Regions from separate parts of the Lactiplantibacillus plantarum genome, predicted to be linked through region 2. Evidence: a T-box and tRNA genes for the amino acid it is inferred to sense, from the RefSeq annotation. Region 2 holds a T-box; the other holds one or more tRNA genes.
The links. A T-box is a leader RNA that pairs with one kind of tRNA and senses whether it is charged. The one in region 2 lies ahead of leuS (leucine--tRNA ligase), so its partner is inferred to be a tRNA-Leu.
Positions count from the first base shown of each region.

Region 1: it has a tRNA-Leu gene. The T-box ahead of leuS (leucine--tRNA ligase) is inferred to sense a tRNA for this amino acid. The anticodon was not compared.

Region 1 covers NZ_CP039121.1:2,730,191-2,737,035, reverse strand. The annotation lists gene E5260_RS12920 (Tex family protein) at 1-2,135, shown strand, start outside; gene E5260_RS12915 (SprT family protein) at 2,135-2,581, shown strand; gene E5260_RS12910 (homoserine dehydrogenase) at 2,647-3,933, shown strand; gene thrB (homoserine kinase) at 3,942-4,817, shown strand; tRNA gene E5260_RS12900 (tRNA-Leu) at 4,873-4,957, shown strand; gene E5260_RS12895 (C39 family peptidase) at 5,189-6,043, shown strand; gene E5260_RS12890 (mannose/fructose/sorbose PTS transporter subunit IIA) at 6,334-6,845, shown strand, end outside.
Region 2 covers NZ_CP039121.1:1,265,092-1,271,936, reverse strand. The annotation lists gene leuS (leucine--tRNA ligase) at 1-1,657, opposite strand, end outside; T-box leader at 1,796-2,006, opposite strand; gene E5260_RS05815 (phosphatase PAP2 family protein) at 2,119-2,802, shown strand; gene E5260_RS05810 (tRNA (mnm(5)s(2)U34)-methyltransferase) at 2,871-3,398, shown strand; gene E5260_RS05805 (hypothetical protein) at 3,494-3,691, opposite strand; partial or broken gene E5260_RS05800 (poly(glycerol-phosphate) alpha-glucosyltransferase) at 3,778-4,131, opposite strand; gene E5260_RS05795 (glycosyltransferase) at 4,142-5,650, opposite strand; gene E5260_RS05790 (hypothetical protein) at 5,677-6,845, opposite strand, start outside.

The sequences.
Region 1 (6,845 bases), 1.5 Mb from region 2:
TGACGAAGTTTAAACCGCAACAGATCAAAGCGGTTCTCGGACTCATGGACGAAGGCAACACCGTTCCGTTTATCGCACGGTATCGAAAGGAACGTACCGGTAACTTAGATGAAGTTGAAATTCGCGAAATTAAAGATAACTATGATCGGCTTGCGAGTCTAGAGAGTCGTAAGGCAGATGTGATGAAGTTGATCGCTGAACAAGATCACTTGACGCCGGCTTTAAAGCAAGCCATTGAAAAAGCTGACAAGTTGCAAGATGTCGAAGATTTGTACTTACCGTACAAACAGAAGCGACGTACGAAGGCAACGATTGCGAAAGATGCTGGACTGGAGCCGTTAGCAGCTTGGTTATTACGTTTTCCGGCAAGTGGTATTCAGGAACACGCGGCGCAGTTTGTGAACGAAGCGCAGGACATCACAGACGCGAATACCGCGTTAGCTGGAGCTCACGAAATCTTGGCTGAGGCCTTTGGTGATAATGCCGGTTTACGAAACTGGGTCCGGAATTATACGCGTGACCGGGGCTTACTAGTCGCAAAAGTGAAACCCAAGGGTAAAGCAGCCGATGAACAAGGTGTTTACCAACAGTATTATGATTTTAATAGTCCCATCAAGCAGATGGTACCGTACCGGGTACTGGCTATCAACCGTGGGGAAGCCGAAAAAGTATTGAAAGTCAGCATTGATGTTGATCGTGCTGGAATTGACCGGTATTGTCATTTTCGTTTTATTGGTCAGCACCACGGCCCAGCGATTGAACTAGTAGAAGCTGCTTATCAGGATGCCTACAAACGCTTTATTGGCCCGGCCATCGAACGTGAACTTCGCAACGAATTGAGTGCGGCTGCCAATGAACAGGCCATCAAAGTCTTTGGCGATAATTTGTACCACTTATTAATGCAGGCACCATTAAAAGGTCGCGTGGTATTAGGGTTCGACCCCGCTTACCGGACGGGGTGTAAATTAGCCGTGATGGATGCGAATGGTAAGTTCTTAGATAAGCTTGTGATTTATCCACACAAACCAGCCCCAACTGCCAAACGGGAAGCTGCTGCGGGTGAGTTTAAAGCCTTTTTAGAGAAGTATCATGTTGAAATGATTGCGATTGGTAACGGGACGGCTTCCCGCGAATCCGAGGAGTTTGTGGCACAGGTATTGAAGACTATGACCCGACCGGTTTATTATGTCATCGTTAACGAAGCCGGGGCTTCCGTGTACTCTGCTAGTGCTAAGGCGCGTGCTGAATTTCCTGAGCTACACGTTGAACAACGTAGTGCGATCAGTATCGGCCGGCGACTACAAGACCCACTGGCAGAATTGATCAAAATCGATCCGAAGTCAGTGGGAGTGGGGCAATACCAACACGATGTGCCCCAGAAGGAATTGACAACGCAGCTAGATACGGTGATTGAGACCGCGGTTAACCAAGTTGGGGTCAATTTGAATACCGCTAGTTCGGAGCTATTGACGCATATTTCGGGGCTATCCAGCACGATTGCCCAAAATGTGATTACTTATCGGGATGAAAATGGCGAATTCACGAGCCGACCACAATTGAAAAAAGTGCCGCGGTTGGGACCGAAAGCTTATGAACAAGCGGTCGGCTTCCTGCGAATCATTGACGGCAAGAATGTTTTTGATAACACGGATATTCATCCAGAAAGTTATCCCGCAGCCAAAGCGTTATTGGCAGCGGCTGGATTGAAGACGACGGACGTTGGGACGACTAAAGCCCAACAGTTGAATCAATTAGATTTAGCGCAACTTGCGACCAGCACCGGTGTCGGTGAACTGACCTTAAAGGATATTATTAGTAGTTTGCAAAAGCCCGGGCGTGATGTTCGTGATACGATGCCCGCACCGTTACTCCGGCAAGACGTTTTAAAGATGAGTGATCTAAAACCAGGGATGCAGTTGCAAGGAACCGTACGCAACGTGGTCGACTTTGGGGCGTTTGTGGATATTGGTGTCAAGCAAGATGGCCTCGTACATGTCTCCAAACTAACGGATAAGTTCTTGAAAGATCCGCGTCAGGCGGTGGCAGTTGGCGACATCGTAACGGTGTGGGTCGAAGAAGTTGATGAACAGCGGCAGCGCATCGCTTTGACGATGATTGCACCGGCTGAAGCATAATGACTGATTTAGAGTTACAGCAGCTCGTTGCGACCATTTCCATGCATGATTTTCACCGTCCGTTCCAGCACCGCGCTTATTTTAATGCTCGGTTACGAACGACGGGTGGTCGTTATCAGTTGGCCTCGCATGATATTGATATCAATCCGAAGATGCTGACTGATTTTGATGAGGCCACCTTGATTGGCGTCATCAAGCATGAATTGTGCCATTATCATTTACATTTGACTAAGCGGGGATATCGGCATCGTGATGCAGACTTTAAACGATTACTCGCGCAAGTGGGTGGCTCGCGCTATGCACCAGCGCCGAAGCAGGCGACGGCCCGGCCGTATCGGTATATTTATGAATGCCAACGGTGTGGCCGGCGGTATTACCGCAAGCGCCGCATGGACACTCGCCGCTATACGTGTGGTCGTTGTCAGGGGCCAATTAAATTAGTCTGAAAAGGTTTGCTAAAGTGGTACGCTTCCGATAGAATTAGCTTAACTATTGATATGGAGGGATTAAGATGGAAACGATTAAAATTGGTGTGGTCGGACTAGGCACAGTCGGGACCGGCGTTGTAAAAATGCTTCAAGCGCATCAGGAAAAGATTTCAGAAATTACCGGTCGTAAGTTGGAACTAGCCTGCGTAGTTGTCCACAACTTGAAAAAGCACGAACAAGTTGATTTGGGGGACGTTCAGATGACCGACCAAATCGCGACCCTGCTTGATGATCCGTCCATTCAAATTATGGTCGAAGTGATGGGTTCAATTCATCCGGCGAAGGAATATATTACGCAAGCCTTGCAAGCTGGCAAACACGTGGTGACGGCCAATAAGGACTTGATTGCGCAATATGGCCGGGAGTTGGTTCAGATTGCTCGTGAAAATCATCGCGACTTATTCTATGAAGCTAGTGTTGCTGGTGGGATTCCAATTTTACGGACGATTGATAATAGTTTCGCCGCTGACCGGATTCAACGGGTCATGGGAATCGTCAACGGGACCACTAATTACATCATGACGCAGATGCTGACTAAGCATTGGTCGTATGATCAAGCCTTGAGCTCAGCACAAGACTTGGGGTTTGCCGAAAGTGATCCCACTAATGATGTCGAAGGCCTTGATGCGGCGTTCAAGATGATTATTTTAACGCAGTTTGCCTTTGGGATGAGTCTTTCCCTCGACCACGTTCAAGTTCAGGGAATTACGAAAATCAGCCCAGAGGATATTGCGGAAGCTCATCAGCTTGGGTATACGATTAAATTACTCGGGATTGCGGAAGAAATTGACGATCGCATTGCGGTATCAGTCGGGCCTGTGCTCGTTTCTGATCAACATCCACTTGCCACGGTACAAAATGAGAATAATGCTGTAATGGTAACGGGAACGGCTGTGGGGAACACGATGTTTTACGGTCCCGGCGCTGGAGAACTCCCGACCGCCAACAGTGTGCTGAGTGATATTACAACGGTTGCGAAAAATATTGCGTTGAATACGACTGGTAACACGTTTAACTCTTATCGCCAGGAGACAGTCTTAGCAACGCCTGAAGATGTTGTGTATCCTCACTTTATTGCCTTGAAGATGCGTGATGTGCCGGGGATGATGATGAAATTGACGGCGATTATGACCCGCGCAGAAGTTTCATTTAGTCGAATCATTCAAAATCAATTAGGTGACGGCAACGCTCGTGTTGTGATCATTACCCATGCCATGAATGATCAACAGTTAGCAGATATCACTCGTGAAATCGGTGAACAAGAGAATATGCAACTATTAGCGAGTTATAAAGTTTTAAAGAATGCGTAGGTGAGGACATGTTAACGATTTCGGTTCCGGCGACTTCCGCTAATCTTGGTCCCGGTTTTGATTCAATCGGTCTGGCGCTGGACATGCAACTAACGCTACAAGTGTTGCAACCTAGTGACCATTGGCAGATTGACCATCCCTTTGGGGCGGATGTGCCGACGGATGAACGCAACTTAATTATTAAAACGGCGTTGCATTTGGTACCAGATTTACAACCACAGCATTTACAGATGGCTTCAAAAATCCCGTTAGCGCGCGGATTGGGTAGTAGCTCGACGGCCATCGTAGCCGGCTTAGTGCTGGCAAACGAATTGACCGGCGCAACGCGCTCTTCTGCTGAGCTACTGGAAGTTGCCACTCAACTGGAGGGTCATCCAGATAACGTTGCACCAGCCCTATTAGGAGGCTTGGTTGTGGCGACGAACACTGATGGACGCGTCCGTGCGGTGAAGTTACCGTTACCGATGCTTTTTGCAAGTGTCTACGTGCCTAACGAACCGCTATTGACGACCGCCAGTCGCCAAGCCTTGCCAACTGAATTGGCGTACCACCAAGCCGTTACTGGTAGTAGTGTGGCAAATACGTTAGTGGCTGCTCTAGCAACTCAAAATTGGGACGTGGCGTTACCGCTGCTAGAACAGGACCAGTTCCATGAACAGTATCGGGCTAAGTTAGTGCCGGCACTACAAACGGTTAGAGACCATGCCCATGCTCTGGGATTAACGGGGACTTATTTGAGTGGTGCTGGGCCGACGGTGATTACTTTGGGTGATTACGGTCAACTCGCTACGTTGCAGGCACAATTGAGCCAAGATACAACACTCACCGGCCAATTATTCTTATTGCCAATGGATGCAACTGGTGTAAAAGTACAAAAATCTTAAAATAAGCTTGTCAGACTCGCAAAATTTTGTTATGATATTTTTTGTGAGTTGTGATGCGGCCATGGCGGAATTGGCAGACGCGCAAGATTAAGGATCTTGTCGGGGTTAACCCGGTGGAAGTTCGAATCTTCTTGGCCGCACTAACGAATATAAGAATCGATTTCGATAGGTTAAGCCTTGAAGGATCGATTCTTTTTTTGTTGCGGTAAATTGGACTGGTCACGTTATTCCAGGCTTGCTTTTTTGCCAACTACTTCAACTATGTTCACCAAATTTGCCGTACCTTATTGTTTAATCTCATGATTACCAGCATTATAATGAAAACGGTTAATCTACTGATTACGATATTAAGAGAAGGCGAGGACCAGGCATTGATTAGAATGAGTAGATGGTGGTGGCGTATCTTGGTGGGCGGCTTGCTGGTTAGTGGCGTGGTTTACCCCGCACAAGCGGCCGTAACGACTTATCCGATTACAGGGATTCAGGTGGTGCAGCCGCGGGTCTATCAGACGAATAGTCAGAACGGTGTCGGTTACCATTTAACCGTCGTGCGTCATCAGCGTGCCCAATTGCGTGTTAATTTACATTTAAAGTATCACCAGCATACACAGTGGACGCGTACTGAGCAAGCTGATATTTATCGCAACGGGCATTACCAACGCTTCTACTATGTGCATAATGGTCATCAGCAGAGCGGCTGGATAGCTGCTAATCAGCTAAAACCCGCCAGTACGGCGTCGGTTCAACTGCGGGTACCACTGATTGACCAGCTACCGGAGTTGCCAACGGGGTGTGAGATGACAGCGACTACCATGATGCTGCAGTATGCCGGCGTTAATATTAATAAGGAACAGTTTGCCAGCCACGTGCCGCGCAGTTCGAATCCTAACACTGGCTTTGTTGGCGATCCTGCTTCGGCCTATGGTATTGGTCTCTACATCTACCCCCAAGGCTTGTTACCAACGATCCGCCACTATCTGCCGTCCGCTGTAGATCTCAGTGGGGTGGGCCTGCAACGAATTAAAGTGCAGCTCGCTAAACGTCATCCGGTAGTCGCTTGGGTTCAGGGACTCGATGGTTTTGCGAGTCATACAGTGACGCTCACTGGATATACAGCGGCAACTATTAGGTACAATGATCCTTGGCGTGGTCAATCCGGACAGATGGATAACCAAGCGTTTGAGACGATGTGGCAATTAAATGGTCGTCGGGCACTGAGCTATTAAGAAATTGATACCATAGTTAACATTAGTTACTGTTTCATAATTTTATATTAAAAATACGCTATTTGACACACAAAATAATCGTTTTTAATACTGTATCGCACTAGTGTATCAACTTCTAGCCTGAAATAAGGGCTTTTAGCTTTAGTGTATTTTGGCACGGAATTTGCATATATATAAGTGAGTGCGAAAAAGATTGCGCTTACAGTATCAAAAACATAAATAGTTACAGGCAATTTAGATATTATTTATTCGTTTTATATGACTGTAACGAAAAAATAGGAGGTACAAAGATGGTAAGCATTATCATTGCTAGTCACGGCGAATTCGCTAAAGGCATCTATCAATCTGGATCAATGATTTTCGGCGAACAAGAAAACGTTCAAGCCGTTACGTTGATGCCTAGCGAAGGCCCTGACGACATCAAGGCTAAGTTGGAAAAAGCCATTGCTTCATTCGACGATCAAGAGCAAGTCTTATTCTTAGTCGACCTTTGGGGCGGTACACCATTCAATCAAGTTAACGGCTTGTTTGAAGCACACAAGGACAAATGGGCAATCGTTGCCGGTTTGAACTTGCCAATGTTAATTGAAGCGTATGCTTCACGACTTTCAATGGATTCGGCACACGAAATTGCCACGCATATCATTGAAACTGCTAAGGATGGCGTAAAGGTTCGTCCTGAAGCATTAGCACCTAAGGAAGAAAAGGCTGCTGCCGCTGCAACGACCAACAATAACGCTGGCCGGCCAGGGAAGTTGGAATATGGGTTAGCACGGATTGACTCGCGACTCTTGCATGGACA
Region 2 (6,845 bases):
ATAAGAACTTGTGCCAGAAACGTGCGTAAAGCAGATGTAAGACCGCGTGTTCTGCACCGCCCACGTATAAGTCAACGGGTGACCAGTACTTCAACTTGTCATAATCGGCCAAAGCTTCACGGTTGTGCGGATCAACGTAACGCAAGAAGTACCATGAACTCCCGGCCCATTGTGGCATCGTGTTGGTTTCACGCTTCCCCTTACGACCGTTTTCATCGACGACATTTACCCAGTCGTCGATATTCGCTAACGGGCTTTCACCAGTTCCTGATGGTTCCAGGTTCTTAGTTGCTGGTAACCGCAATGGTAGTTCATCTTCAGGAACCAACGTCGTTTCGCCGTCTTCCCAGTGAATAACTGGAATCGGTTCGCCCCAGTACCGTTGCCGTGAGAAGATCCAATCACGTAACCGATAGTTGACCTTCTTTTCACCGGCATGGTGTTCACCTAACCAGTCAATCATCTTATCAATAGCTGGTTGCTTAGCTAAACCGTCAACAAAACCTGAGTTGATGTGTTCCCCGTCGCCAGTGTAAGCTTGTTGGTCATAATCATTATCACCCGCAATGACAGGTTTGATTGGCAAATCAAATTTTTGTGCAAATTCAAAGTCCCGATCATCATGAGCAGGCACTGCCATGATGGCCCCAGTTCCATATGAAGCCAGAACATAATCGGCAATCCAGATTGGCAGTTTTTCACCATTAACCGGGTTGATGCCGTAGCTACCAGTGAAGACCCCGGTCTTGTCCTTATTCAAATCAGTCCGTTCAAGGTCTGACTTGCTGGCGATTTTAGCTTTGTATGCTTTGATAGCGTCCGCTTGTTCGGGTGTCGTCAATTGTTCAACTAAGTCGTGTTCAGGTGCCAAGACCATGTAACTTGCGCCAAACAGCGTGTCTGGCCGCGTTGAGAACACTTCAATCTCGGTATCGTCAGGTTGACCAGCAACCTTGAAACGAATGGATGCGCCAACTGAGCGGCCAATCCAGTTACGTTGTTGCTCTTTGATGTTTTCTGGCCAATCAATATCGTCCAGGTCATCAATCAACCGGTCCGCATAGGCCGTGATTTTGAGGCTCCATTGCTTCATTGGCACCCGGTAAACATCATAGCCACCGCGTTCCGTCTTACCATCAACCACTTCTTCATTAGAAACAACCGTTCCACCCATCATATCAGGAGCCCAGTTGACCAACGTTTCAGATTCGTAAGCCAAGCCCTTCTTATAGAGCTGTTCAAAGATCCACTGCGTCCACTTGTAGTAACTTGGATCAGTCGTATTCACTTCACGGTCCCAGTCATATGAAAAACCTAATGACCGAATCTGACGTTTGAAGTTTTTGATGTTCTTGGCCGTAAAGTCCTTCGGGTTATGCCCCGTCTTGAGCGCATATTGTTCAGCGGGTAAACCGAATGCGTCCCAACCCATTGGATGTAAGACATTGTACCCTTGCATCCGCTTGAACCGTGACATAATATCCGTGGCCGTATACCCTTCAGGATGTCCAACGTGTAATCCTTGACCAGATGGGTATGGGAACATGTCTAAGGCGTAATACTTCTTCTTATCCGTCGTATCTAATGTTTTGAAGGTTTTGTTTTCCTTCCAATAATGTTGCCATTTGCGTTCAATGACTTTATGGTTGTATGCCATAGTAGTGCCCCTTTCTTGCTGCCTTGTATGTAAAAGCTAGCATTGCGACTTTCCAACTGACTATTCAAGATGGCATTTTCATGCTTCAACTCAGTAAAAGCGGTTAAAAAACAAAAAAATCCTATAAGCCAATTAAGCTTATAGGACGAAAACGGGTTCCGCGGTACCACCTATGATTCCACGTTACCGTGGCCTCTTGGGAATCTTAACGCGAAACCACGTCCGTACCTACAATCTTGTTCAGCCGGAAGACTCGAAGGTGAGTTCATGATTGGTGAATCCCCGTTTGCAACTACCACGGAGTTTCTGCAAAACACCAGCCACTACTATTCCTTCTCAGAGTCGTAAAGTTATTGTTTTCATAGTAGCAAACCAGCACGTTTTTTTCAAGGGCCCAAGCCCCGCTGGCGATAAATTTTATCATCGGCATTAATCGGACCCCTGATAAAAATGCTATAATAATGGCAATAATTTATTTATCGGAGGAATCAGTATTGAAGCAACGATCCTGGCAACGTTCGGACAGTTTGATTCTACTTATATTTATAGGATGGTTAGGCTGGACGGCCGCGGTATGGCAACGGGCGCCTTGGTTAACACACTTTGACACCACGGTTGCTAATTTTTGGCATCATAGTCCCCAGTGGTTTCAACACGCGATGGTCACGTATACGCAGCTTGGCAATCCCCACACCATCACCATAATCACGTTAATTATCGGCCTGGCACTCTGGCTGGGCCATAACCCACGCGGCGCAGTCTTCTTTTGGGTCACCACCTGGCTGATTGCCGGCTACGGTAATTATCTCATCAAACAGGTCATCATGCGGCCACGGCCAACCGCTTGGCGACTTGTCCAAATTGGGGGGTATAGTTACCCCAGCGGGCACTCAACAACAACGACCGTCCTTATCGGTAGTCTGCTCGTGTTGGCATTTGACTACTGGCACCGCAATGCCTTGACTGGCTGGCTCACTGCCCTCGGCATAACGGCCATCTTGTTAATGATGATCAGCCGGGTCATCGTGGGCGTCCACTATCCCAGCGATACAATCGGTGGCCTTTTACTTGGAAGTGTTTTACTATATATAAGTGCGCGTTTTAGTATGCGTTATCGGCACGGACCGCTTCGATTGCGGCCCTAATTCATGAATTCAACAAGGGGGTAACACTCATTCAACTCAGTTCGGCATTAGCTTATAGCCACGCGCTAATGAACCAAGTCGTCAATCCCGGTGACCACGTGATTGACGCGACGGTTGGCAACGGCCATGATACCGTCTACCTCGCCAATCTGGTCGGGACTACTGGTCACGTCGACGGGTTCGACATTCAATCAGCGGCCATTGAAGCGACGACAACTGCCTTAGATAAAGCAGCGCTCACCCATCAAGTCACTCTGTGGCAAACGGGCCATGAACACATCGCAGATAAGATTGCCGCTGATCAACCTATCAAGTGTGCCGTCTTTAACCTGGGCTATTTACCAGGTGGCGATAAACAAATTATTACGAAACCAACGACAACGTTAACGGCCATAAAAGCCATTCAGGAACGCCTCGTCACCAACGGACTCATTATCCTGCTAGTCTATGCTGGTCATCCCGGTGGTGCGACAGAAGCACAAGCCGTTTTGGATTACGTAACGAATTTAGACCAGCATCAATTCCAAGTCCTACAATATCAGTTTATTAATCAAGTCCATGTGCCGCCATATTTGTTGGCCATTCAGAAACGTTAATTTAACGATAAATTAGCCGAAAAGACCTGTCAGACGATTAGCTTCGTCTGACAGGTCTTTTCAATTAGATACTTAACTTAAAAACCAATGGTACCTTACTTCTCCCACGGATACTTACCGTTCTCATCCTTAGGGGTATTACGCATGATCCGCTTAGTTCCCTCGTCCATCTCGTTACGCCGCTTCTTACGATTATGGTGACGAACAATTAGGACAAGACCACCGATGCCACAGTACACGATCATTCGGGTAAACATCTTAACGGTCCCATAAATGGTCATAATCATTAACATTTTGCGCCCTCCCTTGCCGTCAAATCTACTTAAGCCGTGACCTTAGCAGGCTTAAAGTAATCTAACAATGCTTGCCACTGCTTGAAAACGGCTTCCGTACCGGCCCGAAGGTAAATAATCATGATTAACTTACCACGTTCCATGACTTGAATCTGATTATCCTTTCGGGTCTTGATAGCATCGGCTGGCACTTCAAAGTCGGCCAAATCAAACCTTTGACGCTTGACCGACTGACTACCACAAAAGAAGTCAAAAAGATTAACAAAATCAGCATCGGCAATGTTGGCCCCTTCAAGCACATCGTGCAAATTCATTGCGAATACGCGGGTCACGATTTTAGCGGCCACATGGTGCTTCTTGAATAAAGTCAGTCGGTTGATTTCCGCCTGTTCGATTCCTGATTTTGAAAATTGCATGTTATCGTTTAAGAAATAATACATATGCGCCCTCCTACTTAATACCCAGTAATTGTTGCCAACGGTGCCAAACTTTTAAGTCAGTTTGTGACGTATGAAGCTTCTTAAAGGCGGCTTCGCTGAATGCCGTCAACTTCTTCGTATCCGTCATTAATTCGATGACCCGGTCACGCAGCGCCAATTGATTGCCAGGATCAACGATGAAACCGTCATGACCGTCATCAATCCAATCTTTAGGCCCATAATTAAAGCGATAACTAATCACTGGAATTCCGTGACTCATGGCTTCCGGCATACTCATTGGACCACCATCAACAATATCGGTATTGAGCAACAGCTGATAATCATCATAACGTGTTTCTAAATCAGGATGATAATCTAATAAATGCACATTATTCGTCAATTTTAATTCTTCAACCAGCTTATTCAGCGTCTTAAGATACTCTGGATCGCCGTAGCCGTAAAAGTCACACTGAATTTCTTTGACCTGTTGCTTAACTAACGCAATGGTCCGAATTAACTGATTCAGTTGCCGATCCGGCGCCAGCCGCCCAACGTATAGCAATTGCTTGGGGCGGGCCGTGATTGGCTGTAGTTTACTCTGCGCCAACGGACTCGTAGTTACAGTTGGTAACACTGTCACCTTAGCTTTAGGGAACCGCGTCCGCAGATGCTGAGCCTGACTTTCAGTAGCTGTAATGAAACCATCAAAGTGTTGCAGATTATCGAAGGCCGGTGTTAAGAACCCGTCCAACGGGGAATGAATTGGGTCATTAATATCCTTCGCCTGATAAATTGGAACCGTCACATACTTGTGAGAATCATCCTGAAGTTCCAACAACGGCTTCACACTGGTACCTGGGCGATCACTAATAAAGGTCGTCGTTTGCTTGTCCAAATGACTGAGTTCGGCCAAGAAGAAACGAAATAAATGGTTCGCGTCCTGGAAGAAGCGCTCTGCTTGATCACGATAATTCTTTAAAATCAAACGTGACGCTAGCGGATTACCGTTAGTGTCAGGTACATAGTACTGCTCAATAACGGTCTCGCCTTGTAGATTATAAAACCGTTCCAAAACCAGTTTACCGTTCTGACCAAAATATTGTGTACTGGACTTGAAGCCTCGCCAATCCCACAGGTCAGTTGAAGATAAGTTACCTTGATTGTCGAAGAATTCTTGGTAAAAGACGCGCCCAATCGTTCCAGGAATAAAGCCGACGTTGCTAACGTGTTCATCACCATTAAAAATTTTGCTAAAGTTGGCACCCACTTCTACCGCATATTCAACTGGCAGATGCATGTCATCAGTATGCAGAACTTTAGTTGGCACATCCGTGGTTTGTTGAAAGTAATCAAACATATTCAGCACTTGCTGGTTTGCTAACTGAAAAGTTCCCATGGTCTGATGTAGCAAACGGTCATACATCTTAGTCACAATCTGGGCTGGCGCTTTATAGTGGTTAAATAATTTCACCCGGTTGATTGCCGCGTGCTCAACACTCGAATTCTTGCCTAAAATATATTCATTAATGAAGTAAAACATACAGTCACCCTTTCTGTTACCTAGTATTATGCTTGTCGATATGTGTAGTTATAATAGTTGATCAACCCAGATAAGAAGTGTTCACAATCGTCAATCCGTGTCCGGAAATTGTCATGACGTGCATAGAACCCACCAATGAACTTCTGTGGATTATAGAGATACATTGCAATCTCAGGTAGAAAACACCCAGTAGTAATCTCATACAACGCACGATACCGCAATACCTGCCGTAAACGAACCAAGTCATAAGGTGCTATCAAGTCTTCATTACCTGAACGTTTAATCATATCGGTCATTTTGACGGCCGCATCAACTAACTCAAGTAATGTTGGATACGTGGTATCACGCTCTTCAATGAATTTTAGATGACTGAATACATTTTTCAAACCCAGTTTCATATAATCATGATTGTCTGGGAATACCAGTAATGCTTCATTGATTGCATAAGAAATCCAGTGATCATGGTATTTACCATAGTCATTAGCCACCATGTAATCCAAGATTTGCTTCACCAGATCCATCACATTCTTATCATGTGTTAACTCATATAGTCGGGAAAGCGCAAATGCGACTTCTCCTTCATAATAGATAATTCGATAAGCTGCTTTGACCGTTAAATCTGGATTTAGGACATGAATTAACTTACCAGACGGTTCTTGGAAGAAATGGACGCCTTTAAAAGCTTTCATTAAAACTGGCACGAAAGTATCATCCTTGGTAACGTCTTGATATTTACTCAATGCAAGTATTAACAAGGCCTGTCCACCCAACTTTAGCTCGCCATTATCATCGACGAAGATTGCGCCCTCTTTTTCAATCGTGGCGTTTTTTAAGCCCCACTGAATCGCTAACTTAACTTTTGCAAAATCTTCAGTACGCTTTGTGAATGGAATGGCTTCCAGCAAGGCATATAAGGACGAAAAATGCCGCACAACATTGTAATTGCTAAGAACTCTTTGACGAGCCGGAAAATAACCGTAGACAAATTTTCCATTGCCTTTTAACTGATTAATTAGGAAAGTTTCACCATGTTCAATAGCTGATTGCAGCTCGCTCTGCTCGTCAGTCACCACCCGAACGCCCTTACCACAATCCTCTTGCTCAGATAGATTCCAGATTTTCTGCCCGTCAGTAAATACACCAGCGGTTGTAAAGACCCAAACATTTTCTGTCTTTCGAATATCGACTGGTAGCG